2 regions of the Pseudomonas sp. E141 genome follow, and region 1 is predicted to be linked to the other one. Evidence: riboswitches for the same ligand, from Rfam matches in the RefSeq annotation. Region 1 holds a riboswitch; the other holds the start of a gene.
What was found. Region 1 has a riboswitch for cobalamin ahead of cobO (cob(I)yrinic acid a,c-diamide adenosyltransferase). Riboswitches for the same ligand answer to the same signal wherever they lie in the genome.
Positions count from the first base shown of each region.

Region 2: another riboswitch for cobalamin. It lies ahead of GKKCFE_RS15350 (CbtB domain-containing protein); the one in region 1 lies ahead of cobO (cob(I)yrinic acid a,c-diamide adenosyltransferase).

Region 1 is NZ_CP084024.1:4,179,953-4,195,146, forward strand. It holds gene cbiB (adenosylcobinamide-phosphate synthase CbiB) at 1-381, opposite strand, end outside; gene bluB (5,6-dimethylbenzimidazole synthase) at 378-1,028, opposite strand; gene GKKCFE_RS18705 (cobyrinate a,c-diamide synthase) at 1,025-2,419, opposite strand; gene cobO (cob(I)yrinic acid a,c-diamide adenosyltransferase) at 2,416-3,027, opposite strand; cobalamin riboswitch at 3,106-3,343, opposite strand; gene GKKCFE_RS18715 (hypothetical protein) at 3,503-4,087, shown strand; gene GKKCFE_RS18720 (PQQ-dependent sugar dehydrogenase) at 4,155-5,465, shown strand; gene GKKCFE_RS18725 (C40 family peptidase) at 5,566-6,099, opposite strand; gene GKKCFE_RS18730 (C40 family peptidase) at 6,265-6,891, opposite strand; gene hda (DnaA regulatory inactivator Hda) at 7,103-7,807, opposite strand; gene GKKCFE_RS18740 (AI-2E family transporter) at 7,989-9,062, opposite strand; gene GKKCFE_RS18745 (DUF2066 domain-containing protein) at 9,094-10,152, opposite strand; gene purM (phosphoribosylformylglycinamidine cyclo-ligase) at 10,518-11,576, shown strand; gene purN (phosphoribosylglycinamide formyltransferase) at 11,576-12,238, shown strand; gene GKKCFE_RS18760 (DUF3108 domain-containing protein) at 12,247-12,960, shown strand; gene GKKCFE_RS18765 (hypothetical protein) at 13,374-13,568, shown strand; gene GKKCFE_RS18770 (DUF2058 domain-containing protein) at 13,692-14,231, opposite strand; gene mazG (nucleoside triphosphate pyrophosphohydrolase) at 14,258-15,091, opposite strand.
Region 2 is NZ_CP084024.1:3,453,253-3,468,446, reverse strand. It holds gene GKKCFE_RS15395 (DUF934 domain-containing protein) at 1-397, opposite strand, end outside; gene GKKCFE_RS15390 (nitrite/sulfite reductase) at 381-2,039, opposite strand; gene GKKCFE_RS15385 (DUF2970 domain-containing protein) at 2,578-2,796, opposite strand; gene metH (methionine synthase) at 2,910-6,620, opposite strand; gene GKKCFE_RS15375 (fatty acid cis/trans isomerase) at 6,775-9,066, shown strand; gene nfuA (Fe-S biogenesis protein NfuA) at 9,161-9,745, shown strand; gene cobM (precorrin-4 C(11)-methyltransferase) at 9,937-10,683, opposite strand; gene GKKCFE_RS15360 (cobalamin biosynthesis protein) at 10,759-11,163, opposite strand; gene GKKCFE_RS15355 (CbtA family protein) at 11,160-11,855, opposite strand; gene GKKCFE_RS15350 (CbtB domain-containing protein) at 11,867-12,055, opposite strand; cobalamin riboswitch at 12,158-12,380, opposite strand; cobalamin riboswitch at 12,581-12,794, shown strand; gene cobW (cobalamin biosynthesis protein CobW) at 12,894-13,958, shown strand; gene cobN (cobaltochelatase subunit CobN) at 13,962-15,194, shown strand, end outside.

The sequences.
Region 1 (15,194 bases):
CAGTTCGGCGGTTTCACGACTGACCAAGTAGCCGACCCGCCGGCGCGCTTCGTCCAGATCTCCACCGCGCAGAGCCCGGGCTACCGGCTCGACATGCTCCCCGAGACTGCGCAGGCCAAGGGCAAGGTACAGTGCCAGGATTTCCACCAGCCAGCCCACCAACGGCGCCCAGGACAGCGCCGTCGCGAGCAGGGTCAACGGCACCACGGCGATGATCCACGCCGTCACGCCATGGCTGCGCCAGCCACGCCCGCCGGAGTTGAAACGCTGTTCGATACGATCGGCAAAGCGACCGAACGCCACCAGCGGATGCCAGCGTCGGGGTTCGCCCAACAGCGCATCCAGCGCCACCGCGGCAGCACTGAGCAACGCCACACTCATGGGCTTACTCCCCAATGGTTTTCGTAGAGCAATTCATCCAGCGCACGCGGCTGCGCCCAGCCTTCCAAGGCAAGCATCGGTGCCGGGTAAAACCCCTCGACCGGCCCCAGGCACAATATTGCCAGCGGTTTGGCGCCGGCGGGCAGGCCCAACAGCTCGGCCAGGGCCTGGGGCTCGAACAGCGAAACCCAGCCCATCCCCAGCCCTTCGGCGCGAGAGGCCAGCCACAGATTCTGGATCGCGCAGGACAGCGAGGCCAGGTCCATTTCCGGCAGGGTTCGTCGACCGAAGACATAGCGCTCGCGATCATCCATCAACGCCGCCACCAGCACTTCGGCGCAGTCGTTGAGGCCTTCGACCTTGAGCTTCATGAATTCATCGCTGCGCTCACCCAGGGCCTCGGCGGTGCGGATGCGTTCCTGTTCCACCAGTTGACGGATTTGCCCACGCAAGGCGCGGTCGCTGATGCGAATGAACCGCCACGGCTGCATCAGACCCACACTGGGGGCTTGATGCGCGGCTTCCAGCAGGCGGCGCAGCAACGCTGGCTCAACGGTGCCGCCGGTGAAGTGGCGCATGTCGCGGCGTTCGGCGATGGCCCGGTAGACGGCATCGCGTTCGGCCTGAGAGAAAGCGGTGTCTGTCATGGCCGCTTCGCGAGCAGGCTCGCTCCCACAGGGGTCAGGTGATCGGAGGTGGGAGCGAGCCTGTTTGCGATAGCGGCCTCAGGATCAGGTGCAAACAGCGCGGCAATCGCCCTTGGATTCGACGGAAAATAGAAGTGCACATAGGAAGCCGTCATCCGACCCTGCCGGAAAACCGCCTCCGCGCCACGCCCGCCATTGGGACTATGACCTCGGGCAATCGGCTCCAGCCCGGTGCTGGTGAGGGAATGATGATAGGTATGCCCGCGCAAAGTGCCCTCCGGCAACTCCACCGATTGCAGCGCCAGGGCCGCCAGACGCTTTTGCATCTGCGCGTCACCGGCCAGCAACCCAAGCAGCTCGGCACGGGTGCCGTCCACATCCGTCAACGAGTCCAACAGATAAAGCATGCCGCCGCATTCAGCCAGCAAGGGTTTGCCTGCTTGATGGTGCGCGCGGATCGCCGCCAGCATCGGGGCGTTTTGCGCCAGCGCCACATGGTGCAATTCCGGATAGCCACCGGGCAGATACAGGCTGTCCGCCTCCGGCAGTTCGCTGTCATGAATAGGTGAAAAGAAGCTCAGTTGCGCCCCCATCGCTCGCAACAAATCAAGGCTGGCGCCATAGGTGAAGGCGAACGCTTCATCCCGGGCCACGGCGATGCGCACACCTTCCAGCCACGGCTGCGCGGCAATCACCGCTGGCGCGACGAACTCCACAGCCGGCGGCAACGCCACTTCACAACTGCCAGCCAAGGCATCGGCGGCGGCGTCGAGGCGCAGGTCCAGATCATTCAATTCACTGGCCTGGACCAACCCAAGGTGGCGACTTGGCAACTCGATACCGGTTTCCCGTGACAGGGCGCCGTACCAGCGCAGGCCTTCGGTCAGGCTGCCTTCGAGCAACTGCGCATGACGCAAGGTGCCGACACGATTGGCCAGTACCCCGGCGAAAGGCAAGTCCGGCTGATACCGCGCCAGGCCCAGGGCCAGGGCACCGAAGGTCTGGGCCATGGCCGTGCCATCGATCACCGCCAGCACCGGCACGCCGAAGTGCCGGGCCAGATCGGCACTCGATGGCGTGCCATCGAACAGCCCCATCACCCCTTCGATCAGAATCAAGTCGGCTTCGGCAGCAGCTTCCCACAACAATCGACGACTCTCCTGCTCGCCGACCATCCACATGTCCAGTTGGTAGACCGGCGCGCCGCTGGCCCGCTCCAGGATCATCGGGTCGAGGAAATCAGGCCCGCACTTGAAGACCCGCACCCTGCGCCCCTGCTTACGGTGCAAGCGGGCCAGGGCGGCGGTGACCGTGGTTTTGCCCTGCCCGGAAGCAGGAGCGGCGATCAGCACCGCCGGGCAGTGACGACTCGCCAAGGGAACATCGCTCACAGTTCGACGCCCTTCTGCGCCTTGATACCCGCCTGGAACGCGTGCTTGATCATGCCCATTTCGGTGACGGTGTCGGCCAGTTCAATCAATTCCGGCTTGGCGCCGCGACCGGTCACCACCACATGCTGCATCGGCGGACGGGCCTGCAAGTCGCTCAACACCTGGTCCAGGTCAAGGTAACCGTGCTTGAGGGCAATGTTGAGTTCATCGAGCACCACCAGGCCTATGGACGGGTCGCTCAACAATTGACGCGAAACTGCCCAGGCCGCTTCAGCCGCGGCGATGTCGCGCTGGCGATCCTGGGTTTCCCAAGTGAAGCCTTCGCCCATGACATGAAAGCGCACCTGCTCCGGGAAGCGACGGAAAAACAGCTCTTCACCGGTGCTGTTACGCCCCTTGATGAACTGCACCACGCCGCATTGCATGCCATGGCCCATGGACCGGGCCAGCATGCCGAACGCAGAGCTGCTCTTGCCCTTGCCGTTGCCGGTCAGCACCAGCAGCAGGCCACATTCGTTTGGCGAGTTGGCGATGCGCTCGTCGATCACGGCTTTCTTGCGCAGCATGCGCGCCAGGTGGCGTTCGTCGCGATCGGGGGTGTGGGTCATGGGAGCTCTCCGTTGGGATTGGATAACGGCGGGCGGGCACAAAAAAGACGGCAACAAGCCTGGCATCGCCCACCGTGATGCCGTTGGATGAATCAGGCCGGTCTCCGGGCTCATGAGCGGCGTGATGCCGGGCTGCGCGCCTTCCCATGTCGTACGGACACAGTGGCTGGTGGCCTGTGTAGTGCCAGGCGCAGCGTTGACTCATTTACCGTTGCGGGGGCAGCGCCGGGTTCGTATGCACTCACCGGCTTCCCTGTTTCACTCTGTCGACCCAACGATCGCCCGGTCACAGAGCACCTGAAACAAGCCGCGAAGGTTAGAGGGTTGGGGGTGGAGCGTCAATTAAAGCCGGCACAGGTTCAACAGCGGACATTGGCCCTGATCAATAAAATGACGCCAATCTTGTGCCATGCTGCGGCAAGTGATATCAAATAGGCATCACGACCCGATATCACAATAACAAGAGGGCAAAAGCATGCAAGGCATGATCATCAGCAATCCAAAACTGGAATTCCTGCGCCCGGTGCTGGAACGCTGGTTTGACTGTATCGACCGTTACAACGCCGTGCGCGGCGATAACGACACACCTTACTGGTTCGATGAAAAAGCCAATCTTGGCTTGCTCTCGGCCGCAGCCTGGATGGCCGAGATGGTCACGCTGCAGAACACCCCCACTCGCAAACAGAATGAAGAAGGCGAACGCAACGTCAGCGCCGATCTGTTCATCGCCGGCACCGAGGAGCGTGCTTTCATCCAGGCCACTCAACGCTGGCCGAAGGTCAAGAACCTCAATCTCACCCAGCCGCTGCTCGACATCACCAGCGACGCCAAACGTATCAGCTATTCCAGTGACCTGCGATTGGGCTGCCTGTTCGTCGCACCGCAAAAGGCCCAGCAGAGCGCCACGCCGGAAGAACTGCAGGACATGATCGATGAACTGCAGAAGGAAAATACCTGCGCCGTGGCCTGGTACTTCCCTTATGCCTATCGCAAGTTGCGCAATGAGGCCGGGCAGTATCATCCGGGCATCGCCGTGCTGTTCAAGCAGGCCCACGGCTGACCGGTTGAACCATCGCGGGTCTAAGCTTCTCTATGAATAACCACCATGCACTCATAGGGAAGCCCGCATGCTCAAGCCACCACACCTTCTGATCGTCGCATTGGCCGCAGGGCTTGTTGCTTGCGGCGAGTCCTCCACACTTCAGGTTTCCGACGGCACTGGCCCCTCGCCAAAACTGCCGGAACCGAACAAGACCCTGATCCCCACCGTCAACATTGCCGAGGCTATCGGCTGGCCGGATGGCGCCAAACCTACCCCGGCCCAGGGCCTGCAAGTGGGCGCATTCGCCGAAGGGCTGGATCATCCACGCTGGCTCTACGTGCTACCCAACGGTGACGTGCTGGTGGCAGAAACCAACGCACCGCCCAAACCGGACGACTCCAAAGGCATTCGTGGCTGGGTCATGGAGAAAGTCATGGGCCGCGCCGGTGCGGGGGTGCCCAGCCCCAATCGCATTACCCTGTTGCGTGATGCCAATCATGACGGCATCGCCGAAACCCGTACGGTCTTTCTGGAAAACCTCAATTCACCGTTCGGCATGACACTGGTGGGCAATGATCTGTACGTGGCCGACACCGACCGACTGATTCGCTTCCCTTATAAAGAGGGCGATACGCAAATCAAGGCGCAGCCGACCAAGGTCGTCGACCTGCCGGGTGGCACGCTCAATCACCACTGGACCAAAAACGTGATCGCCAGCCAGGACGGCAGCAAGCTGTACGTCACTACCGGTTCGAACAGCAATGTCGGGGAAAACGGCATGGAGGCCGAGGAAGGCCGCGCGGCCATCTGGGAAGTGGACCGTGCCAGCGGCAATCACCGCATCTTCGCCTCGGGCCTGCGCAACCCCAACGGCCTGGCCTGGGAGCCGCGCAGTGGCGCGCTATGGACCGCGGTGAATGAGCGCGATGAGATCGGCAGCGACCTGGTGCCGGACTACATCACTTCAGTCAAGGACGGCGCCTTCTATGGCTGGCCCTACAGCTATTACGGGCAGCACGTCGATAAGCGGGTCGAGCCACAAAAACCGGAACTGGTGGCCAAGGCCATCGCCCCGGATTACGCCGTCGGCCCCCACACCGCGTCACTGGGCCTGACGTTCGCCGAAGGCAGCACCTTGCCAGCGCCGTTTACCGAAGGGGCTTTCATCGGGCAGCACGGCTCATGGAACCGTAAACCCCACAGCGGCTATAAAGTGATTTTCGTCCCCTTCAACGCCGGCAAGCCGGTGGGGCAACCGGTGGATGTGCTGACCGGTTTCCTGAATGCAGATGAAAAAGCCCAAGGCCGACCAGTGGGTGTGGTGATCGACAAACAGGGCGGGCTGTTGGTGGCAGATGATGTGGGGAACAAGATTTGGCGGGTTTGGGCTAAATAACCGCTGAAGAAGCTGACCTGAACACTGGAACCTGTGGCGAGGGATTGTTCTCTCGCCACAAGAGCTCTGCTGAGCCGGCGCAAAAAGCGAACTTGAATCGTCAGGGATTACGCGCCAGATGCGCCGGTTGCAGCACACGCTTGGCACTCAGATAGGCTTTCTGCCAATAAGCCTTGGACAGGCTATCGAGCTTGACCGTACCCCCGGTCGCTGGTGCATGGACGAAACGCCCCTCCCCGACATAGATCCCGGCATGGCTGACCTGAGAGCCACCGTTGGTGGCGAAGAAAATCAAATCACCGGTCTGCAATGCGTCCTTATCGACACTCTGGGCGCGCATGCCAATCATCTCGCGGGTGGAGCGCGGCAGCGAGATACCGGCCGCATCGCGATACACATAGCCGATCAGGCCACTGCAATCAAAGCCTGAATCCGGCGTATTGCCGCCCCACCGATAGGGTGTCCCCACCAACCCCAGCGCCCGGAACAGCACGTCTTCGGCAACCGGGGAAAAGCTTTGCGCGGGAGCGAATACCACCGGAGCCCGCACTGGCGCAGGTGGCGGGGTACGGCTGGCGCAAGCGCTGAGCAGCGCGGCAAGGAGCATGAGAGCGAGGCGGGCCGACGTCGACATATGCAGAACAATCCTGATCTGGATGCGGCTTTTCTGCCGTGGGCATGAAAACAAAGCCGCCTGCGGAGTACGCAGGCGGATTGCCATCAATCAATGATCATGGATTCTAGCGGCTATGAGGCAAACTTCAAGTAAGACTTTAAGTTTGCCTTACAAACTGTGAGCTTACTTGCGAGCAGTGACCACGGTCGGTGCCATCGCGAGTGCGCGCTTGGCTTCGATGAAGGTCTTGCTCCAGTAGCTGTCGCCCAGGCTGTCGATTCGCACGCCACCGCTGCGACGGCTGCTGGAATGGATGAACTGGTTGTCACCCAGGTAGATACCGGCGTGACTGACGCGACCACGACGACCGTTGGTAGCGAAGAACAGCAGGTCGCCCGGCTCAAGCTCGTTACGAGCAACCAGCGGGGCCTTCACGTTGATCATTTCGCGAGTGGAGCGCGGCAGGCTCATGCCAGCCTCTTCGCGAAACAGATACCCGATGAAACCGCTGCAATCGAAGCCGGCCTCGGAGGAACCGCCAAAACGATAGCGGGTACCGATCAAGGACATGCCCCGCTCCAGGATGCTGTCAGCCAGCACCGGAAGCTGATAAGGCTTGCTGCCGGCGAAGTCTGCCAGCTCTTTGTCGGTGGCCATTTCTTCCTCAAGTGCAACAGAGGAAGACTGGGCAGTAACGGAATTTTGAACCTGTGGTTGTTGCGCTTGCTGGGACACTGGAGAGTGGGCAGCACAACCGAACAACAGGGTAACGAGTGCGAGAGGCACCAGGGGTGCGAAGCGACTTAGCATGGGCACGACCGTGGCTGAAGTTGTAAAGATGGCGAGACTATGCCCACTATCAAGCTCATTTGCAAATTCAATCGATGCAAATGTGACTTCTCGGTTTTAGGTTTACATCTAAGCGCCCCAACCGTTTTCAACCCTCTGCAGCCTGCAGCCCAGAAGGGACGCGGGCTGTGCCGTGGTAGAAACAGGCTATAAGCCACTATTGCTGCGACTTCTACCAGCCAAGGGTTTCTTTCAAAAAAGGGATGGTCAGCTTGCGCTGGGCCTGAAGCGACGCCTGGTCGAGACGTTCGAGCAGTTCGAACAACGCGCTCATGCTGCGGGTGCCGCGGGTAAGGATGAAGTGCCCGACCTCATCGGTCAGGTGCAGGCCACGCCGGGAAGCGCGCAACTGCAATGCACGGAGCTTGTCTTCATCGGAGAGCGGGCGCATCTGGAAAATCAGCGCCAGGGTGAGACGGGACTTGAGATCGGCCAGCTTCACCGGCAGCTCCCGCGGCGACGTCGATGCAGCAATCAGCAAACGCCGGCCGCTGTCGCGTAACCGGTTGAACAGGTGAAACAGCGCTTCTTCCCAATCAGCCTTGCCGGCCACCGCCTGAAGATCATCCAGGCAGACCAGTTCGTACTGTTCAAGATTGTCGAGGATCTCTACGCCGCGATCCAGCAACTCGGCCAATGGCAGATACACCGCCGGCTCACCCAATTGCTCGAACCGCAGGCAAGCGGCCTGCAACAGATGCGTGCGCCCCACCCCGTCCTTGCCCCACAGATAAATCAGGCTCTCGGTCCAGCCGGCGTCGGCTTCGCAAAGCCGCTCGACATAGCCGAGTGCAGCGGCATTGGCGCCTGGGTAGTAGTTGATAAAGGTGGCGTCATCACGCAGACGCACACCTAGGGGCAGCTGAATCGGTTTCATGCTGACTGAACAGTTCCAAAAGAACCGTTAGTGGCCTCTGTGTAAAGTGCGCAAAGTTTATACCCGTGACGCGGACCGCACAATGCGCCGGACCACGAGCAAAATCAAAGGTTTGCAGCGACAGAACGATGGAGCGACGGTTTCCCTGACGCTGGGACAACCGCCGCGCCCGCCATTGGCGCTATAGCTCGGGGTCTTCGACGCCACTATAGATGTCTGAATCCTTGTACAGATCGTGCATATGACGCACCAGCACCATGATCACCGCCGCCACCGGCAGCGCCAGCAGGACCCCGGTAAAACCGAACAACTCACCCCCTGCCAGGATCGCAAAGATCACCGCCACTGGATGCAGGCCGATGCGATCACCCACCAGCAACGGTGTCAGCACCATGCCTTCCAGCGCTTGCCCGACCATGAACACCGCCACGATGCCGACCATCGGGTACAGATCACCGCCAAACTGGAACAAGCCGGCAATCAACGCCGCGCCGATACCGATGACGAAGCCCATGTAGGGCACGATGGCCGCCAGCCCGGCGATCAAGCCGATCAATAGCCCCAGCTCCAGGCCCACCAGCATCAATCCCGCCGCATAGATGAAGCCCAGCGCCACCATCACCAACAATTGCCCTCGCACAAACGCCCCCAACACTTCATGGCATTCGCCGGTCAGGGTCATGATGCGTTCTTCACGATGGCGTGGCAGCAGGCTGCGAATCTTGGCCATCATCAAGTCCCAGTCGCGCAGTAGATAAAAAGCCACCACCGGAATCAACACCAGGTTCGCCAGCCAACCGATCAACGCCAGCCCCGAGGCTGTGGCCTGGCTCAACACCACACCGACGATGTCAGAGGTCTGGCCCATATGCTCGCTGATGGCCGCCTTGACCTTGTCGAACTTCCAGAAGCCTTCAGCCAACCCCAGCCTCGACTGCACCCACGGCACGGCAGTGTGCTGTAACCAGTCGAGCATCTGCGGCGCCAGCTCGTACAGGCGCATCAGTTGCTTGGCCAGCATCGGTATCAGCACCAGCATCAGAGCAATGACAATCAAGATGATCAGCCCAAACACCGACACCACGCCCCAGGTCCTGGACAGGCCGAGTTTTTCCAGGCGATCTACCAGTGGGTCGAACAGATAGGCCAGGAGCAACGCAACCAGGAACGGCGTGAGGATCGGATGCAGCAAATAGATGAACACAAACAGCAGGGCGACCCCACCCAACCAGAACCAACGCCGCGTATCGCCCATGAACCACTCCTAGCTATATAAGAAAGAAAAACTACCAGCGAAACTGCAGGTTGGCGGTCGGCGCTGGCGCTGGCGCGGCGGCCGGAATGGAGCCATCAGCGGCTGGCTGGGGTACTGGCACTGGCGCGACGGCTTCGCCGGCAGGAATTTCCTGCAGTTTCGCCAGGGCCAATTGCGCTTTCAACTGTTCGGCGCTGCCCTTGACCCGATAAATGATCCGGTCCCCTTCAACCCGCTGCAACTGCCCACCGAACGGCTCGAGCAAACGCCCAAGCGCCGCATAACGCTCCAGGTTCATGCCCTGCACTTCCAGCAGCTGCTCGGTGGCCACGCCCGGCTTGGTAACGAAACGCGGCGCCAGGCGTTGACTCACCGCCAGCATCACCGCATCAGCCAGGGCGGCAGGGTCGGCGCCCTGGGCATTGCCCTGCTCGCGCTGGTCACCCTGCCACAAGCGCCAGGTCGCCTGCCATTGGCCGCCCTCTTCCTTGGCATGGACCGCCAGCAAGGCGTCTGCACCATAACGCTGCGATGCCTCGCGCAGCGGGGCCGGATCACTGCCTTCCAGGTTTGGTGCGGTAGCAACGATCTGCTCGCTCAAATCCGCCAGGGGCAGGTGCAGCGGCAGGCCGCGGTGCTGGGCGGCGCGGCGCAGTGGCTCGGCACTGCCCTGGCCATCGCCTACCAGGTTGGAACCTTCAGCCGAGTCGTTCAGCCACCAGCCCAGGATCGCAGGCCGATTCGCGCCCCACAGCGACAAGCCCGCCGAGCGCAAGGCCCGGTCAGTGCTCGCTGGATCGAAATCCACCTTGAGGCTTTCCGGCGGGCCGGCGTCGTAACCATATTGAAGAATGATCTGCTGGGGGTCCTTGCGGATCGCCGCCAGACCGGGATTCTGCGCGGCCTTGGCATCGCCGGTCAGGCGCAGCACCAGCGTGTCGAGGGCGCGCAAAGTCGCCTGGTCACGCTCTTGCGGGGCCTGGCTGCTGACCGGCTCGAGCACCTGATAGAGGCTATTGAGGTTTTCGGCATGGCTCGCCACGCTGATCAACGACAGGCAGCCCACAGACAAGAGTTTGAAAAAACGCATGGAAGATTCCCGGACATAACGGCTGGAACAGGCCGTGTGAAGAAAATTGAGCATGGCTGTGACCACAGCACCTGGCAAAACATTCACACACCCGCTGGAAGTTTCGCACTGTCATAACCATAGCCGGTTACCGCTACACCTTATACAGACGCATCGCGCAGCACCAATAGGAGAAATATCGGTTTTTTTCCAAGGATATGTCCCTGCCCGTCGGCGCGAGGATGGCCGCTGCCCCTCAAGCCTGATAAAATCGCGCGCCTTCGCAGACCGGCAATGGCTGGGCACCCGGAATAATTCGTACAACGGTTATTCAATGGCCCCGGCGGTCGGTCGTTACCCAGAAATCCCCCCTAAAGGCCTGGATCATGAGCAAGCAACCCTCCCTGAGCTACAAGGACGCCGGTGTAGACATCGACGCCGGTGAAGCATTGGTCGAACGCATCAAGAGCGTCGCCAAGCGCACTGCGCGCCCGGAAGTCATGGGCGGCCTGGGCGGTTTCGGCGCCCTCTGCGAGATCCCGGCCGGCTACAAGCAACCGGTGCTGGTTTCGGGCACTGACGGCGTCGGCACCAAGCTGCGTCTGGCCCTGAACCTGAACAAGCATGACAGCATCGGCATCGACCTGGTGGCCATGTGCGTGAACGACCTGGTGGTGTGCGGCGCCGAGCCGCTGTTCTTCCTCGACTACTACGCCACCGGCAAACTGAACGTCGACACCGCCGCCCAGGTGGTAACCGGCATTGGCGCCGGCTGCGAGCTGTCCGGCTGCTCCCTGGTCGGCGGCGAAACCGCTGAAATGCCAGGCATGTACGAAGGCGAAGACTACGACCTGGCCGGCTTCTGCGTCGGTGTCGTGGAAAAATCCGAAATCATCGACGGTTCGAAAGTCGCCACTGGCGATGCCCTGCTCGCCCTGCCATCGTCCGGCCCGCACTCCAACGGTTACTCGCTGATCCGCAAGATCATCGAAGTCTCGGGTGCCGACATCGAGAACACCCAGCTCGACGGCAAGCCACTGGCCGACCTGCTGATGGCCCCGACCCGCATCTACGTCAAGCCGCTGCTCAAGCTGATCAAGGACACCGGCGCGGTCAAGGCCATGGCCCACATCACCGGCGGCGGCCTGCTGGACAACATCCCGCGCGTACTGCCAAAAGGCGCCCAGGCGGTGGTTGACGTGGCGAGCTGGACCCGTCCGGCCGTGTTCGACTGGCTGCAAGAGAAAGGCAACGTCGATGAAACCGAAATGCACCGCGTGCTGAACTGCGGCGTAGGCATGGTGATCTGCGTGGCCCAGGAGCACGTTGAAACGGCCCTGAATGTACTGCGTGAAGCCGGCGAGCAACCTTGGGTCATCGGCCAGATCAGTACCGCCGCCGAAGGCGCTGCCCAGGTCGAGCTGAAAAACCTTAAGGCTCACTGATGCAAGAACAGAAGTCTGCAACCTGTGATGTCGTGGTGCTGTTGTCCGGCACCGGCAGCAACTTGCAGGCCCTGATCGACAGCACGCGGACCGGCGATAGCCCGGTCCGCATCCGCGCGGTGATTTCCAACCGCGCCGATGCCTACGGCCTGCAACGCGCCAGGGATGCGGGTATCGACACCCGCGTCCTGGATCACAAAGCGTTCGATGGCCGCGAAGCCTTCGATGCCGCGCTGATCGAACAGATCGACACGTTCAATCCGCAACTGGTGGTCCTGGCCGGCTTCATGCGCATCCTCAGCGCCGGCTTCGTGCGTCACTACCAGGGCCGCCTGTTCAATATCCATCCATCGCTGCTGCCCAAATACAAAGGGTTACACACTCACCAGCGCGCGCTGGAGGCCGGAGACACGGAGCATGGCTGCTCGGTGCACTTCGTCACCGAGGAACTCGATGGCGGACCACTGGTCGTACAGGCAGTAATACCGGTAGAGTTGCACGACACGCCGCAAAGCCTGGCCCAACGGGTTCACGCCCGGGAACACCAGATCTACCCGATGGCCGTGCGTTGGTTTGCCGAAGGCCGGCTGACCCTCGACGATCGCGGTGCCTCACTGGACGGCCAGTTGCTCGCCGCCAGCGGCCATTTGATTCGATACTAGGAGATTTTATGCGTCGCGCCCTGCTCTTCGCTTGCGCTCTGCTTGCCCTGCCCCTGGCACAGGCCGCAGACCTTCAACCGTTCTCCGCCAGCTACACCGCCGACTGGAAACAGCTGCCCATGAGCGGCACCGCCGAGCGCAGCCTGACCAAAGAGGCCAACGGCACCTGGAAGCTGAGCTTCAAGGCTTCGATGATGATCGCCAGCCTGACGGAAGAAAGCACCCTGACCCTGGACAAGGACACACTGCTGCCACAGTCCTACCACTTTGAACGTGGCGGCTTGGGCAAGGCCAAGAAAGCCGATCTGGATTTCGACTGGAACACGAAGATGGTCACCGGTACCGATCGCGGCGATCCGGTCAAACTGCCACTCAACCGTGGCATGGTCGATAAATCCACTTATCAGTTGGCCCTGCAGCACGACGTGGCGGCCGGCAAGAAAAGCATGAGTTATCAGGTTGTCGATGATGGCGAGATCGACACCTACGACTTCCGCGTACTGGGCCCGGAGAAGGTCGATACCAAAGCCGGCCAGATCGACGCGATCAAGGTCGAGCGCGTGCGCGACCCGACAAAAAGCAAACGCATCACGGTGCTCTGGTTCGCCAAGGATTGGGATTACCTGCTGGTACGCCTGCAACAGGTCGAGACCGACGGCAAGGAGTACAACATCATGCTCCAGGACGGTACGGTCAACGGCAAGGCTGTCAAAGGCAGCTGATCCACACCGATATCAAGAGAAGCCCCGCCCAGTGCGGGGCTTTTTTATGCGCGGATTTCCTGAACACTAAAACTGCACCCGTACAAAGTTAACCTGTGGAAGATGAATCGGTGGGAGCGAGCCTGCTCGCGATAGCGCTAGGTCAGCCGGCATCGGTATTGACTGATACACCGTTATCGCGAGCAGGCTCGCTCCCACAAGGTGACTGCCCGACATTCCCCCCCAAAACATGAAAACTTCTTCATGAAAAACACCCTGCGACCGAATGCCGCGCATTGCCTGACCTGCGGGATCGCTGAGTTTTTCATGAAATTTTCTTAACAGGCCCAGGCATTTACTTAGCCGGCTACCCAAATCTATAACAAAGTCCTGCACACGCCTTGCTGCAGATAACAGAGATTGGAGCTTGCAAGATGACTGTGAAAGTAACTGAACGCGATGACGCTCATATGTCCCACGAAGGTATTGCCGCCGGTATCCGCATCTGGGACGTACACCAACAGGACCTGCTGGTGGGGATGTTCCACTCCGAGACGGATGCCCATAACTACAAAGCCGAGCTGGAATGCCAGGAAAGGCAGCGCTCGGCTGAAATGACAGAATCCTGAACGATAAGAATCCCTGTGGGAGCGAGCCTGCTCGCGATAGCGGTGGATCAGCGACATCAATGTTGGCTGACAGACCGCCATCGCGAGCAGGCTCGCTCCCACAGTTTAGTGTTCAGTTCATCCTTACCACATCAAATCATCAGGGATCTGATACGCCGCATACGGATCATCAGCATCCACTTCTTCGGTCTGGGTATTGAGCTGCACGATGCGCTTGGGATCGCGCTCCTGGATTTTCAGGGCCGCTTCGCGCGGGATCACTTCGTAGCCGCCGGCATGATGGACGATCGCCAGCGAGCCGCTGCTCAACTTGTTGCGCATCAGCGTGTTGACCGAGATGCGCTTGACCTTCTTGTCGTCGACAAAGTTGTAATAATCCTCAGTGGTCAGCTTCGGCAAACGCGAGACTTCGATCAATTGCTTGATCTGCGCGGCCCGGGCTTTCTGCTCGGCTTTTTCCTGCTGCTGACGGTTGAGCTCCTGATCGCGCTTGACCTTCTCGGCCATGGCCTCTTGGGCGGCGCGCTGCTGGGAGTCATCCAGTTCGATCTGGCCCTTGTGGGCCAGGCGCTGCTGTTTCTGTTTCTCTTTGCCGACCTGCTTGGCCTGCTTTTGGTTGACCAGCCCTGCTTTGAGCAACTGGTCGCGAAGGGAAAGGCTCATGGTGCTTACTCACTTAGGCAACAGCCTCAGCCACAGCTGGGCAAATTCTTTTCCTGACGTTTGGCTTCGCCCCATAAGGCGTCCAACTCTTCGAGGGTGCAATCTTCCATGGGACGGTGGGTGTCGCGCAATGCCTGTTCGATAAATCGGAAACGTCGCTCGAATTTCCCATTGGCGTCACGCAGGGCCGTTTCCGGGTCGATTTTCAGGTGCCGGGCCAGGTTCACTACGCTGAACAGCAGGTCGCCGATCTCATCGCTGATGGCCACCGAATCGTTGTCAGCCATCGCTTCGAGGACTTCGTCCAGCTCCTCCCGGACCTTGTCGAGCACCGGCAACGGGCCTGGCCAGTCGAAACCGACCTGAGCCGCACGTTTTTGCACCTTCGCCGAGCGGGACAACGCCGGCAAGGCAACGGGTACATCGTCAAGCAACGACAGCTGCTCCGGTGCCGAGGCCTTCTCGGCCCGCTCCTCGGCCTTGATTTCTTCCCAGCGCTGCTTGACCTGTTCTTCGCTCAGGCGCGGGATGTCCACGGGCGCGTAGAGGTCACCGGTAGGAAATACATGGGGATGGCGGCGGATCAGCTTGCGGGTGATGCTATCGACCACGCCGGCGAATTCGAAGCGGTTTTCCTCCCGCGCCAACTGGCTGTAATACACCACCTGAAACAACAGGTCACCCAGCTCACCCTGCAAGTGATCGAAGTCGCCACGCTCAATGGCATCGGCCACTTCGTAGGCTTCTTCCAGGGTATGGGGGACGATGGTCGCGTAGGTCTGCTTGATGTCCCACGGGCACCCGTACTGCGGGTCGCGCAGACGGTTCATCAGATGGAGCAGGTCTTCAAGGCTGTACATCAATCCAACTCATCACAAATCACCCTGTGGGAAATAATCCAATGGGAGTATGCCTGTGGGAGCAAAGCTTGCTCGCGATTGAGGTGGTGGCCCCAACGTATGT
Region 2 (15,194 bases), 730 kb from region 1:
CGGCGCGCAAGGCAAAGGCGTCGAAACCGCAACGGCGCATGTAGAACAATTGGTCGCGCAGCACATCGCCAATCGCCCGCAATTCGCCCTTGAAGCCATAACGCTCACGCAGCAGGCGAGCGTTGGAGTAGCTGCGCCCGTCGGTGAAGGCCGGGAAGTTCAGGGCGATGACCTGGAGCTGATTGGCGTCATCACCGATTTCCTCCGCCTCTTCGTCGGCGTCCAGCCACACACCCAGGCCGCCATCGCGAGCCTTGAGGGCGTGAGCATGATCGCGCCACAGGGCCAGGGGCACGATCAGGTCGTCGCAGTTGGAAATACCATCGAGGGTCGCGTCCTTGGGCAGCAGGTGCCAGGTTTCGTCGATAACCTCGTCGTTCTTAATTATTCGCTGCATAGACGCGTTCCTTGAAGAGGTCGATGCCGATACGTTGATAAGTGTCGATGAAACGCTCGTCTTCGGTACGTTGTTCGATGTAAACGTCGATCAGCTTCTCGATCACGTCAGGCATGTCGTCCTGGGCAAACGATGGGCCGAGGATCTTGCCCAGGCTGGCGTCGCGGCTACCGCTGCCGCCCAGGGAGACCTGGTAGAACTCCTCGCCTTTCTTGTCCACGCCCAGGATGCCGATGTGGCCGACGTGGTGGTGACCACAGGCGTTCATGCAACCGGAAATGTTCAGGTCCAGCTCGCCGATGTCGAACAGGTAGTCCAGGTCGTCGAAACGACGCTGGATCGACTCGGCGATAGGGATCGACTTGGCGTTGGCCAGGGAGCAGAAATCGCCGCCCGGGCAGCAGATTATGTCGGTCAGCAGGCCGATGTTCGGCGTGGCGAACCCTTGCTCGCGCAACTCGCCCCACAGGGTGAACAACTGGCTCTGTTCAACGTCCGCCAGGATGATGTTCTGTTCGTGGGAGGTGCGCAGTTGACCGAAGCTGTAGCGCTCAGCCAGGTCGGCCACGGCGTCCAGCTGCTTGTCGGTGATGTCGCCCGGCGCGACGCCGGTCGGCTTCAGGGACAGGGTCACCGCGACGTAGCCAGGCTTCTTGTGGGCCAGGGTGTTGCGGGTGCGCCAGCGGGCGAAGCCCGGATGTTCTTTGTCGAGCGCGGCCAGCTCGGCGTCCTGGTTGCTCAGGGCCTTATAGTCCGGGTCGACGAAATGCTTGGCTACGCGATGGACTTCGGCTTCGGTCAGGGTGGTCTGGCCGCCGCGCAGGTGAGCCATTTCGGCCTCGACCTTTTCGGCGAACACTTCTGGCGTAAGGGCCTTGACCAGGATCTTGATCCGCGCCTTGTACTTGTTGTCACGACGGCCGTAGCGGTTGTACACCCGCAGGATGGCGTCTAGGTAGCTCAGCAGGTCTTGCCATGGCAAGAACTCGTTGATGAACGCGCCGACCACCGGCGTACGGCCCAGGCCGCCGCCCACCAGCACACGGAAGCCCAGCTCGCCGGCGGCGTTGTAGACCGTCTCCAGGCCGATGTCGTGGACTTCAATGGCCGCACGGTCCGAGGTCGAGCCATTGATGGCGATCTTGAACTTGCGCGGCAGGTAGGCGAATTCCGGGTGGAAGGTGGTCCACTGGCGAACGATCTCGCACCAGGGGCGCGGGTCGATCAACTCATCGGCCGCGACACCGGCGAACTGGTCGGTAGTGACGTTGCGCAGGCAGTTGCCGCTGGTCTGGATCGCGTGCATCTGCACGGTGGCCAGTTCAGCCAGGATCTGGGGCACATCTTCCAGGGCCGGCCAGTTGTACTGGACGTTCTGGCGGGTACTGATGTGGGCATAGCCTTTGTCGTAGTCGCGGGCAATCTTGGCCAGCATGCGCACCTGACGCGAGGTCAGTTGGCCATAGGGCACCGCTACGCGCAGCATCGGGGCGAAGCGCTGGATATACAGGCCATTCTGCAAACGCAGAGGGCGGAATTCTTCTTCGCTCAGCTCGCCTGCCAGATAGCGTCGGGTCTGATCACGGAACTGCTTGACGCGGTCCTCGATGATCCGCTGATCGTACTCGTCATATACGTACATATAAGTCTCGTTCTCAGGCTTGGGCCGATCAGAAACAGCTGCGTGTTGGCTCGCTGGAATCGGATTCTGCCTCGGCAATTCTGCGCGCACGGCCGCGCACTCCTACAGGAGCCGGTGCAAGATACCTGTTTTGAGTTATGCGCAAAAGTGATGTTTGAGTATATGTAAAGAACCAAATCGACTAATGGGATTGATTATTGCCTAACCCACATTTGTCGTGCGGGCAATCATCGTCTTAACTGTGGTCGAGTCCCTATGCAATCACCTACAAAACCGACAAGAGGCGATGCAATGAGCAATCCGACCAAAGCAAGGAAAAGCGACAGTACTGTTGATGCCTGGGCCATTTTGTTCCTGATTATCCTGGTGGTGGGCACTGCGGTGTTCTGGGTCAGTCACCAATAGAGCGGTGGTGAAAAAACGGTGGGAGCGAGCCTGCTCGCGATAGTGGTGGTTCAGTCAATCATGAAGTGACTGACAAACCGCTATCGCGAGCAGGCTCGCTCCCACAGGGGGGTTACGTGTGTCGTAGACAGATTTACAACCCCGCCAGATGCACCACCAGCTTGACGATGCCAAACAGTGTCAGGGCGAAGATCACCGTGAAGGCGATGCCCAATACCACGAAGTGACTCGGCTTGCCGTGGGTGAAGTCACGGGCGCGATTCTTGCCGCTCTGCACGCCGAAGGCGGCAGCCAGCACGCTGTGCACCATCTGCCACAGGGTCGGCGGCTTGTTGTCGATCGGATCGTCCATAAATCCCTCGTCTGCCATGGGTTTGGAACAAGCATAGACAAAAGATCGCAACCTGCGGCAGCCCCTACAGCAATACACAAAACCCTGTAGGAGCCTGCGATCCTTTAAGGCTCTTAGTTGTCGTAACCCAAATTCGGCGCCAACCAGCGCTCAGTCACGCTCAAGTCCTGGCCTTTGCGCGCGGTATAGCTCTGGACCTGATCCTTGTCGATCTTGCCCACGGCGAAGTATTGCGCCTGGGGATGGGCGAAATACCAGCCGCTGACGGCTGCCGCCGGGAACATGGCGTAATGCTCGGTGAGGAATACGCCGCTGCGTCCAGCCTTCAGTTCGCTGGCCTCGGGGTCGAGCAGGCGGAACAAGGTGGCCTTTTCGGTGTGATCCGGGCAGGCCGGGTAGCCGGGGGCAGGGCGGATGCCGGTGTATTGCTCTTTGATCAGGGCGTCGTTGTCCAGGCTTTCGTCCTTGGCGTAACCCCAATGTTCCTTGCGCACCTGCTGGTGCAGCCATTCGGCGCAGGCCTCGGCCAAGCGGTCGGCCAGGGCCTTGACCATGATCGAGTTGTAGTCGTCGCCGGCTTCCTGGTAGGCCTTGGCGACTTCTTCGGCGCCGATGCCGGCGGTGGTGATGAAGCCGCCCACGTAGTCGGTCACACCGCTGTCCTTGGGCGCGACGAAGTCGGCCAGGGAGAAGTTCGGCTTGCCATCGGTCTTGATGATCTGCTGGCGCAGGTGATGTAGGCGGGCCAGTGGCTTGCCATCCTCGCCATAGACTTCCAGATCGTCGTCATGCACCTGGTTGGCCGGCCAGAAGCCGAACACGGCGCGGGCGCTGATGAGTTTCTCGTCGATGAGCTTGCGCAGCATCGCCCGGGCATCGGCGTACAGGGCAGTAGCCGCTTCTCCGACCACTTCGTCGGTCAGGATGCGCGGGTACTTGCCGGCCAGGTCCCAGGAAATGAAGAACGGCGTCCAGTCGATGTATTCGGCCAGGACGTTGAGGTCAATGTTGTCCAGCACCTTGGCGCCGGTAAAGGTCGGCTTGACCGGCTGGTAGCTGCTCCAGTCGAACTGCGGCTTCTTCGCCACGGCGGCCGGGTAGCTCAAGCGTTCGGTACGGGCGCTGCGGTTGGCGGTGCGCTCGCGAACGTCGATGTACTCCAGGCGGGTTTTCTCGACGAATGCCGGCTTGAGTTCCTTGGACAGCAACTGGGTGGCCACGCCCACGGCGCGCGAGGCGTCGGTGACGTAGATCACCGCGTCGTTGCTGTACTTGGGTTCGATTTTCACTGCCGTGTGGGCCTTGGAGGTCGTGGCGCCACCGATCATCAGGGGCAGGTGGAAATCCTGGCGCTGCATCTCGCGGGCCACATGCACCATCTCGTCCAGGGACGGAGTGATCAGGCCGGACAGCCCGATGATGTCGCACTTCTGCTCCTTGGCCACCTGCAGGATCTTCTCTGCCGGCACCATCACGCCCAGGTCGACCACGTCATAGCCGTTGCAACCGAGCACCACGCCGACGATATTCTTGCCGATGTCGTGGACGTCGCCCTTGACCGTGGCCATGAGAATCTTGCCCTTGGCTTCTGGCTTGTCGCCTTTTTCCGCCTCGATGAATGGAATCAGGTGGGCCACGGCCTGCTTCATCACCCGGGCGGACTTCACCACTTGGGGCAGGAACATTTTGCCGGCGCCGAACAGGTCGCCGACGATGTTCATGCCGGCCATCAACGGGCCTTCGATGACTTCGATCGGCCGGGCGAACGACAGCCGCGATTCCTCGGTGTCTTCGACGATGTGCGTGGTGATGCCCTTGACCAGCGCGTGTTCCAGGCGCTTGTTCACTTCCCAGCCACGCCACTCTTCGGTTTCCGCTTCCTTGACGCTGCCGTCGCCCTTGTACTTGTCGGCGATGGCGAGCAGGGCGTCGGTGCCTTCAGGCGTGCGGTTGAGGATCACGTCTTCCACCGCGTCGCGCAGTTCCACCGGGATCTGGTCGTAGATCTCCAGTTGGCCGGCGTTGACGATGCCCATGGTCAGGCCCGAGCGGATTGCATACAGCAGGAACACCGAATGAATCGCCTCGCGCACCGGGTTGTTGCCCCGGAACGAGAAGGACACGTTGGACACGCCACCCGAGGTCAGCGCATAAGGCAGTTCGTCGCGGATGTAGGCGCAGGCGTTGATGAAATCCACGGCATAGTTGTTGTGCTCTTCGATACCGGTGGCGACGGCGAAGATGTTCGGGTCAAAGATGATGTCTTCCGGCGGGAAGCCGACTTCATTGACCAGGATGTCGTAGGAACGCTTGCAGATTTCCTTCTTGCGCGCTTCGGTATCGGCCTGGCCGGCTTCGTCGAAGGCCATCACCACCACGGCGGCGCCGTAGCGTTTGCACAACTTGGCGTGATGGATGAACTGCTCGACGCCTTCCTTCATGCTGATGGAGTTGACGATGCCCTTGCCCTGGATGCACTTGAGGCCCGCTTCGATCACTTCCCACTTGGAGGAGTCGATCATGATCGGCACGCGGGAGATGTCCGGTTCGCCGGCAATCAGATTGAGGAAGGTCACCATGGCCTTCTTCGAATCGAGCATGCCCTCGTCCATGTTGATGTCGATCACCTGCGCGCCGGCCTCGACCTGCTGCAGGGCCACTTCCAGGGCTTCGGTGTAGTTGTCTTCGCGGATAAGGCGGGCGAACTTGGCCGAACCGGTGATGTTGGTCCGCTCGCCGACGTTGACGAACAAGGAGCTGCGATCGATGGTGAACGGTTCCAGGCCCGACAGGCGGCAAGCCCGCGGGATCTCCGGAATCTGGCGCGGTGCGTAGCCGGCCACGGCCTTGGCGATGGCTTCGATGTGCGCCGGGGTGGTGCCACAGCAGCCGCCGACGATGTTCAGGAAGCCGCTTTGGGCAAACTCTTCGATGACTTTGGCGGTGTCCACCGGCAGTTCGTCGTATTCACCGAATTCATTGGGCAGACCGGCGTTCGGGTGCGCCGATACGTGGGTGCTGGCCTTGTTCGACAGTTCTTCGAGGTACGGGCGCAGTTCGCTGGCACCGAGGGCGCAGTTCAACCCAACGGAGATCGGCTTGGCGTGGGCGACGGAGTTCCAGAAGGCTTCGGTGGTCTGGCCGGACAGTGTGCGGCCGGACGCGTCGGTGATGGTGCCGGAGATCATGATCGGCAGTTCGACGCCTAATTCCTCATACACCCCTTGCACGGCGAAAATCGCTGCCTTGGCATTAAGCGTGTCGAAAATGGTTTCGATGAGGATCAGGTCGGCGCCGCCTTCGATCAGGCCCTTGGTGGCCTCGGTGTAATTCTCCACCAGCTCGTCGAAGGTCACGTTGCGGTAGCCGGGGTTGTTCACGTCTGGCGACAGCGAGCAGGTGCGGCTGGTCGGGCCCAGCACGCCGGCTACGAAGCGCGGCTTGTCCGGTGTTTCCAGGGTCTTGGCGTCGGCGACCTTGCGGGCCAGGCGCGCGCCTTCCAGGTTCAGCTCGTAGGCCAGGCCCTGCATGCCGTAGTCGGCCTGGGACACCTGGGTGGCGTTGAAGGTGTTGGTTTCCAGAATGTCGGCACCGGCATCCAGGTAGGCTTTTTCGATGGCGCCGATCACATCCGGACGGCTCAGGACCAACAAATCATTGTTGCCCTTGACGTCGCTCGGCCAGTCGGCGAAACGCTTGCCACGATAGTCCTGTTCCTCAAGCTTGTAGCTCTGGATCATCGTACCCATGCCGCCGTCGAGGATCAGAATGCGTTCCTTGAGGGCCTGCTGGAGAAGATAAAGGCGAGCGCTGCGATCGGACATAGGACTACCTGGAAAAAGACCATTACGAAGGCGGGGATGATAGCAAACCTGTACAGGATTTGATCATGGGTGGCTTTTGCATGAATCCTGCTCATGTTTGCATCGCGATGGCGGCCCGGTAGAATCGCCGGATTATCTCTTAGGGACCCGAGACATGCCGTACCGCGTCTTATTCGGCAGTCTGTTGCTGCTGTTGTCTTTTCACTCAGTGGCAAAGGATCCCGCCCCGGCGATTTCCTACACTCGCGATATCCAGCCGATCTTCACGGAAAAATGCGTCGCCTGCCACGCCTGCTATGACTCTGCGTGCCAATTGAACCTGGGCAGTGGCGAAGGCGTGTCCCGGGGCGCGAGCAAGCTGCCGGTCTATGACGGTGAACGACGCCAGGCTGCCGAACCCACACGTTTGTTCTATGACGCCTCCGGCCAGCGGGCCTGGCAGCGCAAAGGCTTCTATTCCGTGCTGGATGCTCAAGGCAGTCAGGCCGCGCTGATGGCGCAGATGCTCGAACTGGGCCACAACACACCGTTGCAGCCCAACGCCAAGCTGCCCCAGGACATCGTGCTTGGGCTTGAGCGTGACAACAGCTGCCCGATGCCGGGGCAATTCGACGAGTACGCCGCCGCGCATCCCAAGGAAGGCATGCCTCTGGCGGTCACTGGCCTGACCGACCAGCAATATCAGACCTTGCAGCGCTGGTTGGCCGCGGGTGCACCCATCGATCAGCAAGCGCTGGCGCCGAGCGCCGCCGAAGCCTTGCAGGTGGTGCAGTGGGAAAACCTGCTCAACGCCCCCGGCGCCCGGGAAAGCCTGGTGGGTCGGTGGTTGTTCGAGCACTGGTTTCTGGCGCACATCTATTTCAAGGATGGCGAGCCGGGGCATTTCTTCCAGTGGGTACGTTCGCGCACGCCTACCGGCCAGCCAATCGATCTGATCAACACCCGCCGCCCGAACGATGACCCTGGCACCCGTGTGTATTACCGGCTCTGGCCGGTACAAGGGGTGATCGTGCACAAGACCCACATTACCTACGGGTTGAGCGCGGCAAAAATGGCGCGGATCAAGAGCCTGTTCTACAGCGGCAGATGGCAGGTCACTGCGTTGCCAGGGTACGGCCCGGAGCGCCGGGCCAACCCGTTTTCCACCTTCGAGGCGATCCCGGCCCAGGCCCGCTATCAGTTCATGCTCGATAACGCCGAGTATTTCGTGCGCACATTTATCCGCGGCCCGGTTTGCCGGGGCCAGATCGCCACGGACGTGATTCGCGACAACTTCTGGGCGTTGTTCCAGGCCCCGGAACATGATCTGTACATCACCGACCCCAATTACCGCGGCCAGGCCACGCCGTTGCTGGCGATGCCGGGGCAGAATGACGACGTGGGCAGCGTCCTGAGTCTGTGGCTGGACTACCGGGACAAGCGCAACGAGTACGAAGCCTTGCGTCGCGACAACTACGCCGACCTGCCTGCGCCCAGTTGGTCGACGCTGTGGGCCGGCAACGACAATGCCTTGCTGAGCATTTTCCGGCATTTCGACAGTGCTTCGGTCACCAAGGGCCTGATTGGCGAGGTGCCACAGACGATGTGGCTGTTCGACTTTCCATTGCTGGAGCGCACTTATTATCAGTTGGCGGTGAACTTCGACGTGTTCGGCAACGTGTCCCACCAGGCCCAGACGCGACTGTATTTCGACCTGATTCGCAACGGTGCGGAGCAGAACTTCCTGCGCCTGATGCCAGCCGATTCCCGCGAGGACTACCTCAACGATTGGTATCAGTCGGGCGGAAAATTCAAGATGTGGCTCGATTACGAGGCTATCGACGACGATAAACCCACCGCTCTCAAGCTTGACGAAGATGACCCCAAGCGCGATTTCGTCCAGCAATTGCTGGTTCGTTATGGCGACTTGAACGCGCGGCCCGATCCGATCAACCGGTGTAATGGCGCCTATTGCTCGCGTCCGAACATTGATCCGGCCTTACAGAACGCCGAACAGGCCCTCAGTCGCCTGGCTTCCAGACCGGCGGCGGGCCTGAGCGTCATCAACCAGTTGCCGGAAGCGACCATGTTGCGCGTCGAAACCGTCAGCGGTCGCCGTGAGGTCTACAGTCTGCTGCGCAACCGCGCTCACAGTAACGTGGCGTTTTTGCTCGGCGAGGCGCTGCGATACCAGCCGGGGCTGGACACCTTGACGGTCTATTCGGGCGTGCTGAGCAGCTATCCGAACTTCATCTTCAACATCCCCGCCGAGCAAGTGCCGGCCTTTGTCGACGCCATGGAGGGCGCCCGGGACGGGCAGGCGTTCGAGCGGATTGTCGAGCGCTGGGGCATTCGGCGCAGTCACCCGCAGTTCTGGCAGTACTTCCATGACCTGAGCCACTACCTGCAGGAGACGGCGCCGCTGGAAAGTGGGGTGCTGGACATGAATCGCTACCAGAACCTCTGACCAGGATATCCGGGCGCTTTCCTGACAAAAATACTAGGACTTTGTCCGGCGCGATGATTGGCGTAAACTGCCGACAAGCCTGCGAGGAGTTTCCATGACCGCCATTACCATTACCGATGCCGCCCACGATTACCTGGCCGACCTGCTGTCCAAGCAGAACACCCCAGGTATCGGGATCCGCATCTTCATCACCCAGCCCGGCACCCAGTACGCTGAAACCTGCATTGCCTACTGCAAGCCGGGGGAAGAGAAACCTGAAGACACCGCGCTGGGGCTCAAGAGCTTCACCGCATACATCGACTCGTTCAGCGAAGCGTTCCTGGACGACGCGGTGGTCGACTATGCCACCGACCGCATGGGCGGCCAGTTGACCATCAAGGCGCCGAACGCCAAGGTGCCGATGGTCAATGCCGACAGCCCGGTCAACGAGCGCATCAATTATTACCTGCAAACCGAAATCAACCCGGGGCTGGCCAGCCACGGCGGCCAGGTATCGCTGATCGACGTGGTGGAAGACGGCATCGCCGTGCTCCAGTTCGGCGGCGGTTGCCAGGGCTGCGGCCAGGCCGACGTGACCTTGAAGGAAGGCATCGAGCGCACCTTGCTCGAGCGTATCCCGGAACTCAAGGGCGTGCGCGACGTGACCGACCACACGCAGAAAGAAAACGCCTACTACTGATAGGTGTTCGCTGCGGATATAAAAAAACGGCGCCCGTGAGCGCCGTTTTTTTATGGGCGGATCCGACATCCGCGCAAGCTGATTCACCGCTTTCGCGAGCAAGCCCGCTCCACATTGGGGCGGCGGTGATGTTCGATTTTTTAATCGCCGCAAATCCCTGTGGGAGCAAGCCCGCTCTTAAAGTTGTATTTTCAGGGCCTGTAGAGATGCGCGTGCCCGGCGCGGTAGAGCGACGACTCACTGAACACATCATTACCCAGTACGCGTCCCACCAGAATCAGCGCCGTGCGTCGAAAGCCCTTGGCCTGGACCTTTTCGGCAATATCAGCCAGCGTACCCACCACCCAATCCTGGTCCGGCCATGTCGCGCGGTGAATCACGGCAATCGGGCAATCCGCGCCGTAGTGGGGCAGCAGTTCGCTGACGATTTTTTCCAGATGATTGACGCCCAAATGAATCGCCATGCTCGCCCCGTGCTGCGCCAGGCTGCCCAGTTCTTCGCCGGCGGGCATCGCGGTTTTGTCTGCGTAGCGGGTGAGGATCAGGCTTTGGGACACGTCCGGCAAGGTCAGTTCGGCGCCCAGCAGGGCGGCGCAGGCGGAGGTCGCGGTCACGCCGGGGATGATCTCGAACGGGATGTCCAGTTCCCGCAGGCACCGAATCTGCTCGCCAATGGCACCGTACAGGCTCGGGTCGCCGGAGTGTACCCTGGCCACGTCCTGGCCCTTGAAGTGAGCGGCCTTGACCAACTCGATAATCTGCTCCAGGTGCAGCTCGGCGCTGTTGACCACCTGTTCGGCGCTGTGGCCTTCCAGCACGGCTGTGGGCACCAGGGAGCCGGCGTAAATGATCAGCGCGCAGCTGCGGATCAGTCGCTGACCTTTGACAGTGATCAGTTCCGGGTCGCCAGGGCCGGCGCCAATGAAATAAACGGTCATGACCGGTTCCTAAAGGTGAGTGGGCGACCCTTTGAATGAAGATCGCTCATGATCCAGGGCGCGAATTATCGGGTTTTACGACGTCACCGCCAATGCCAGCGTGGCGCTTGGGGTCTTTTGGCGAGGAATCAACAGCGTCGCAGGTGTCGCGCCCAACCGGTCGGCCAGGGCCAGGGCAGCGCTTTCGGCGATGCCATAGCAACCGGTGCGTTCAAAAGCGATCTCGGAGCGGTGACTGAGCCGCTGCTGGTAGCTGGACAATTGCTCGGCATTGAAACAGGTCAGCGGCAACTCCAGTTGCTCGGCCAGCTCCAGCAGGCCCGGCTCGTCACGCTTGAGGTCGATACTGGCCAAGGCGCGAACCTCAGAGAGCTCGATGCCGTGTGCCCGCAAAGTCTGATCAAGCAGTTCTCGCAGCGTGCTGGCCGGGCAGCCGCGTTGACAGCCCAGGCCGACCACCAGGATCGGCCCGGTGCTCATGCGTCGTGCTGAGCCTGGTCGCCACGCCGGAACAACCATGCGCTGACCAGGCCCAAGGCCAGCCAGAACGCGACGTTGGTCACTTGCGAGGCGAGCTTGAACTGGCTTTCAAGTGCTTCGGGCGCCAGCATCGAGTGGACCTCAGGCTGCGGCGCACCGATGACATGGGGCACCAGCAAGGTCGCCACGCCCAACAGTTTGAGCAACCAATGCCTGCCGAAGACAATCAGGGCGATACCTACCGCAGTGGAGGCCGCCGTGCCGATCCACCACATCTGCCGTTGGGCCAGATCGGCCGCAGCCGTGCCGGGCAGCTCCGGTGGCAGGCCGAGGGTGGGGGCCAGGACAAACGTGGCATAACCGGCCAAACCCCAAAGCAATCCCTGGGACGTGCGAGTCGGCGCCCGCAGCGTGTACAAGCCCGCCAACATCAGGGCGAAACCCACTGCGACCACCAGATTGCCGCCGGTGGTGGAGAGCAGTCGTTGCCAACCGTCTTCCGGCTCCCACGCTTGGGCATCATGGGAGTGAACGGCCCCAGCGGCGTGCTCATGGTGCTCGGTAGCCGGTGCGCTTTCGTAGGTTTCGGCCTGCAGAATCAGCGGCGATACCCAGAAACTCTGGAGGAGGGTTAGCAGCAGGGCGGCCAGCAATCCGCTGAAACCGGCGGTTTGCGCGATACGCTTGATCATGTCGTCAGGTCTCAATGGCACGGGAATGCGGCGCTGTGGCGGGTGTCGTGGGCCGCGTTGTGCACCGCTTCGATGTGGGAGAAACCGGCGAAATAGACCAGGCCTGCACCGAGGATCGAGGCGAAAATCGCCGCGCTCAGGCGCTGGCTCAGGGTCGTGGAGCTGCTGGCGGTACGGGCGGTGCTGCTGATGGTCGACATGGCGCTTCCCTATGGTCTCTTGTCATCGGGTGAAGCGAGCGCAATGAAACCCCGGGCGCAGGCCCGCCAAGGTTCGAACAGCGCCCGCCCACCGCGGGTTTGTTGATGCATGAGTCATGGGCCGGTCTCCGGGCTCGCGAGGGGCAGGGCTTGTGCCTGGCCGACAAGCGTCACCTTCCCATACCGTGAGGCACAGTGGATCTGACGCTTCTCTCGCTTACCGTTGCGGGGGCAGCACCGGACTGACGTGGCCTTGAAGTAAAGCACACGATTCACCGGTTTCCCGTTTCACCCTGTGAAGGGCACCCGTAACTAGGCGCACAGGAGAGCATGGGCGGGGGCGGGGCGTCAATTGGCTGATACCCGTTGCGCCCATCGCGAGCAGGCTCGCTCCCACAGTTGAGCTTTGTTGAACATGAATTTTGTGATCGGCGAGATTTACTGTGGGAGCGAGCCTGCTCGCGATAGGGCCCGCAAGACACCACAGAACTCACCTGCGGACATTGACCCGCCCCCACACCCTGCGTAGCCTTGCGCCTTCGAGGTTCTTCGGCATTGGCCGAAGCTAAGAAGGGAACGCGGTCCAAGCCGCGGCTGCCCCCGCAACTGTGAACGGTGATGTTTCTGCAAGGCCACTGTGCATGCTCTTGACCAAGGGTGCACGGGAAGGCGCAGTAACTGCCAGTCGAATGACTGGCCCGCCGTCAGCCAGGAGACCTGCCTCGACACAGATTCTCACTACAACCGGGCGGGGTGATCCGGTGGCGAAATCTTCCGCGTGCACCCATGCGTGCGGATTGTCGTCCCGTTTGCCCGCCACCTTGCCAAAGGGCATCCGATGAAAACACTGGCCAAACTCCCTGTCACCATCGTCACCGGCTTCCTCGGCTCGGGTAAAACCACCTTGCTGCGGCACATGCTCGACAACGCCCAGGGCCGCCGCATCGCCGTGATCGTCAATGAGTTCGGCGAGCTGGGCATCGACGGCGAGATCCTTAAGCAGTGCTCGATCGGCTGCACCGAAGAAGAAGCCAACGGTCGCGTCTATGAACTGGCCAACGGTTGCCTGTGCTGCACCGTGCAGGAAGAGTTTTTCCCGGTGATGCGCGAGTTGGTGGCGCGGCGCGGTGACCTCGATCACATCCTTATCGAAACCTCCGGCCTGGCCCTGCCCAAACCGCTGGTCCAGGCTTTCCAGTGGCCGGAAATCCGCAGCGCCTGCACCGTCGATGCGGTCATCACCGTGGTCGACAGCCCGGCCGTGGCCGCCGGCACGTTCGCCGCGTTCCCGGACCAGGTCGATGCCCAGCGCAAGCTTGACCCCAATCTGGACCACGAATCACCGCTGCACGAGCTGTTTGCCGACCAACTGGCGAGCGCCGATCTGGTAATCCTCAACAAAGCCGACCTGATCAGCCCTGAAGACCTGGCCAAGGTGCGCCTGGAAGTGGCCGAGGAACTGCCGCCGGCGGTCAAGATCATCGAAGCCAGCAGCGGCCGCTTGCCTTTGGAAGTGTTGATCGGCCTGGGCGCCGGCTCCGAGGAGCACATCGACAGCCGCCACAGCCATCACGATCATCACCATGACGGCGACGATGACGACCATGATCATGACGCGTTCGACTCCATTTCCATCGAACTGCCCCAGGCCGACGAAAGCCTGCTGCTGGACGCGCTGACCCAGCTGGTGGTCCAGCACGGCGTGCTGCGGGTCAAGGGGTTCGCGGCCATTCCTGGCAAGCCGATGCGTTTGCTGATCCAGGGCGTGGGCACGCGCTTCGACAAACATTTCGACCGGCAGTGGGGCGCCGATGAAGCGCGGGTGACCCGTCTGGTGCTGATCGGCCAGGCGCTGGATGCCGGGCTGCTCGAAGCGCAATTGCGCGCCGCCCTCAGCGTCTAAGCCATGCACCTGCTCAGGACCCAGCCCGGCGGTTTCGTGTCGGACGACAACATTGCCGATCTCGGACAAACCCCCGCCGAGCTGGTGATCCTGTGCAGCGGCGACTCCAGCCTGGCGCTGCTGGCCGAAGCGGCGCGGCAGTTGCCGGACGACTATCCGCAGTTTCGCCTCGCCAACCCGATGCAGGTGCAAAACCACGCCTCGGTGGATCTGTATTTCGACGACGTGTTGCGTCACGCCAAGGTCATCCTGCTTTCCCTGCATGGCGGCATCGGTTATTGGCGCTACGGCATTGAACGTCTTATGGAACTGGCCGAGCGCGGGGTGAAGCTGATCCTGGTGCCGGGGGACGATCGACCCGATCCGGAACTCAGCGACCTGAGCAACGTGCCCAATGAGGATCGGGACCGGCTCTGGCAGTTCCTGCGCCAAGGCGGTTTGGGCAATGCCCTGGACCTGTTCCATAACCTGGCCAGCCAATGGTTCGGTCGCGACTATCCTTGGGGCGAACCGCAAACCCTGCCGCGCACGGCGATCTACCATCCGGAACGAACCAACGCCAGCCTGAGTGATTGGCAAAGCGACTGGCGGGCCGGGCAGCCGGTGGCGGCGGTGCTGTTTTATCGCTCCCACCTGCAAGCAGCGAACACGGCGTTCATCGACGTGTTTTGCCAGCGTCTGCAAGCGGCGGGGCTCAATCCCTTGCCCATTGCCGTGGCGAGCCTCAAGGAGCCTGCTTGCCTGGCCTTGGTTGAAGACTGGCTGGATGAGGTGGCGGCGGGGGTGATCCTCAACACCACCGGTTTCGCCCAATCGAGCCCCGAAGCGCCGCACTTGCGACCGTTTCGCCGCAACATCCCAGTGATCCAGGCGATCTGCGCCCAGGACAACGAGCCTGGCTGGCGCGCCAGTGAGCAGGGTCTGGGCCCGCGGGACCTGGCGATGCACATTGCCCTGCCGGAACTGGACGGGCGGATCATCAGTCGCCCCATCAGTTTCAAGGACCTGGCCTGGCGCAGCGAGCGCAGCCAGAGCGATGTGGTCTGCTACCGGGCCGTGCCCGAGCGCATGGATTTTGTCGCTGAGCTGGCGTGGCGCTGGACTACCCTGGCGTGCCTGCCCAACTCGCAAAAGCGTGTGGCGCTGATCCTCGCCAATTACCCGACCCGGGATGGGCGCATCGGTAACGGCGTCGGCCTGGACACCCCGGCGGCGGCAGTGAATATCCTGCGGGCC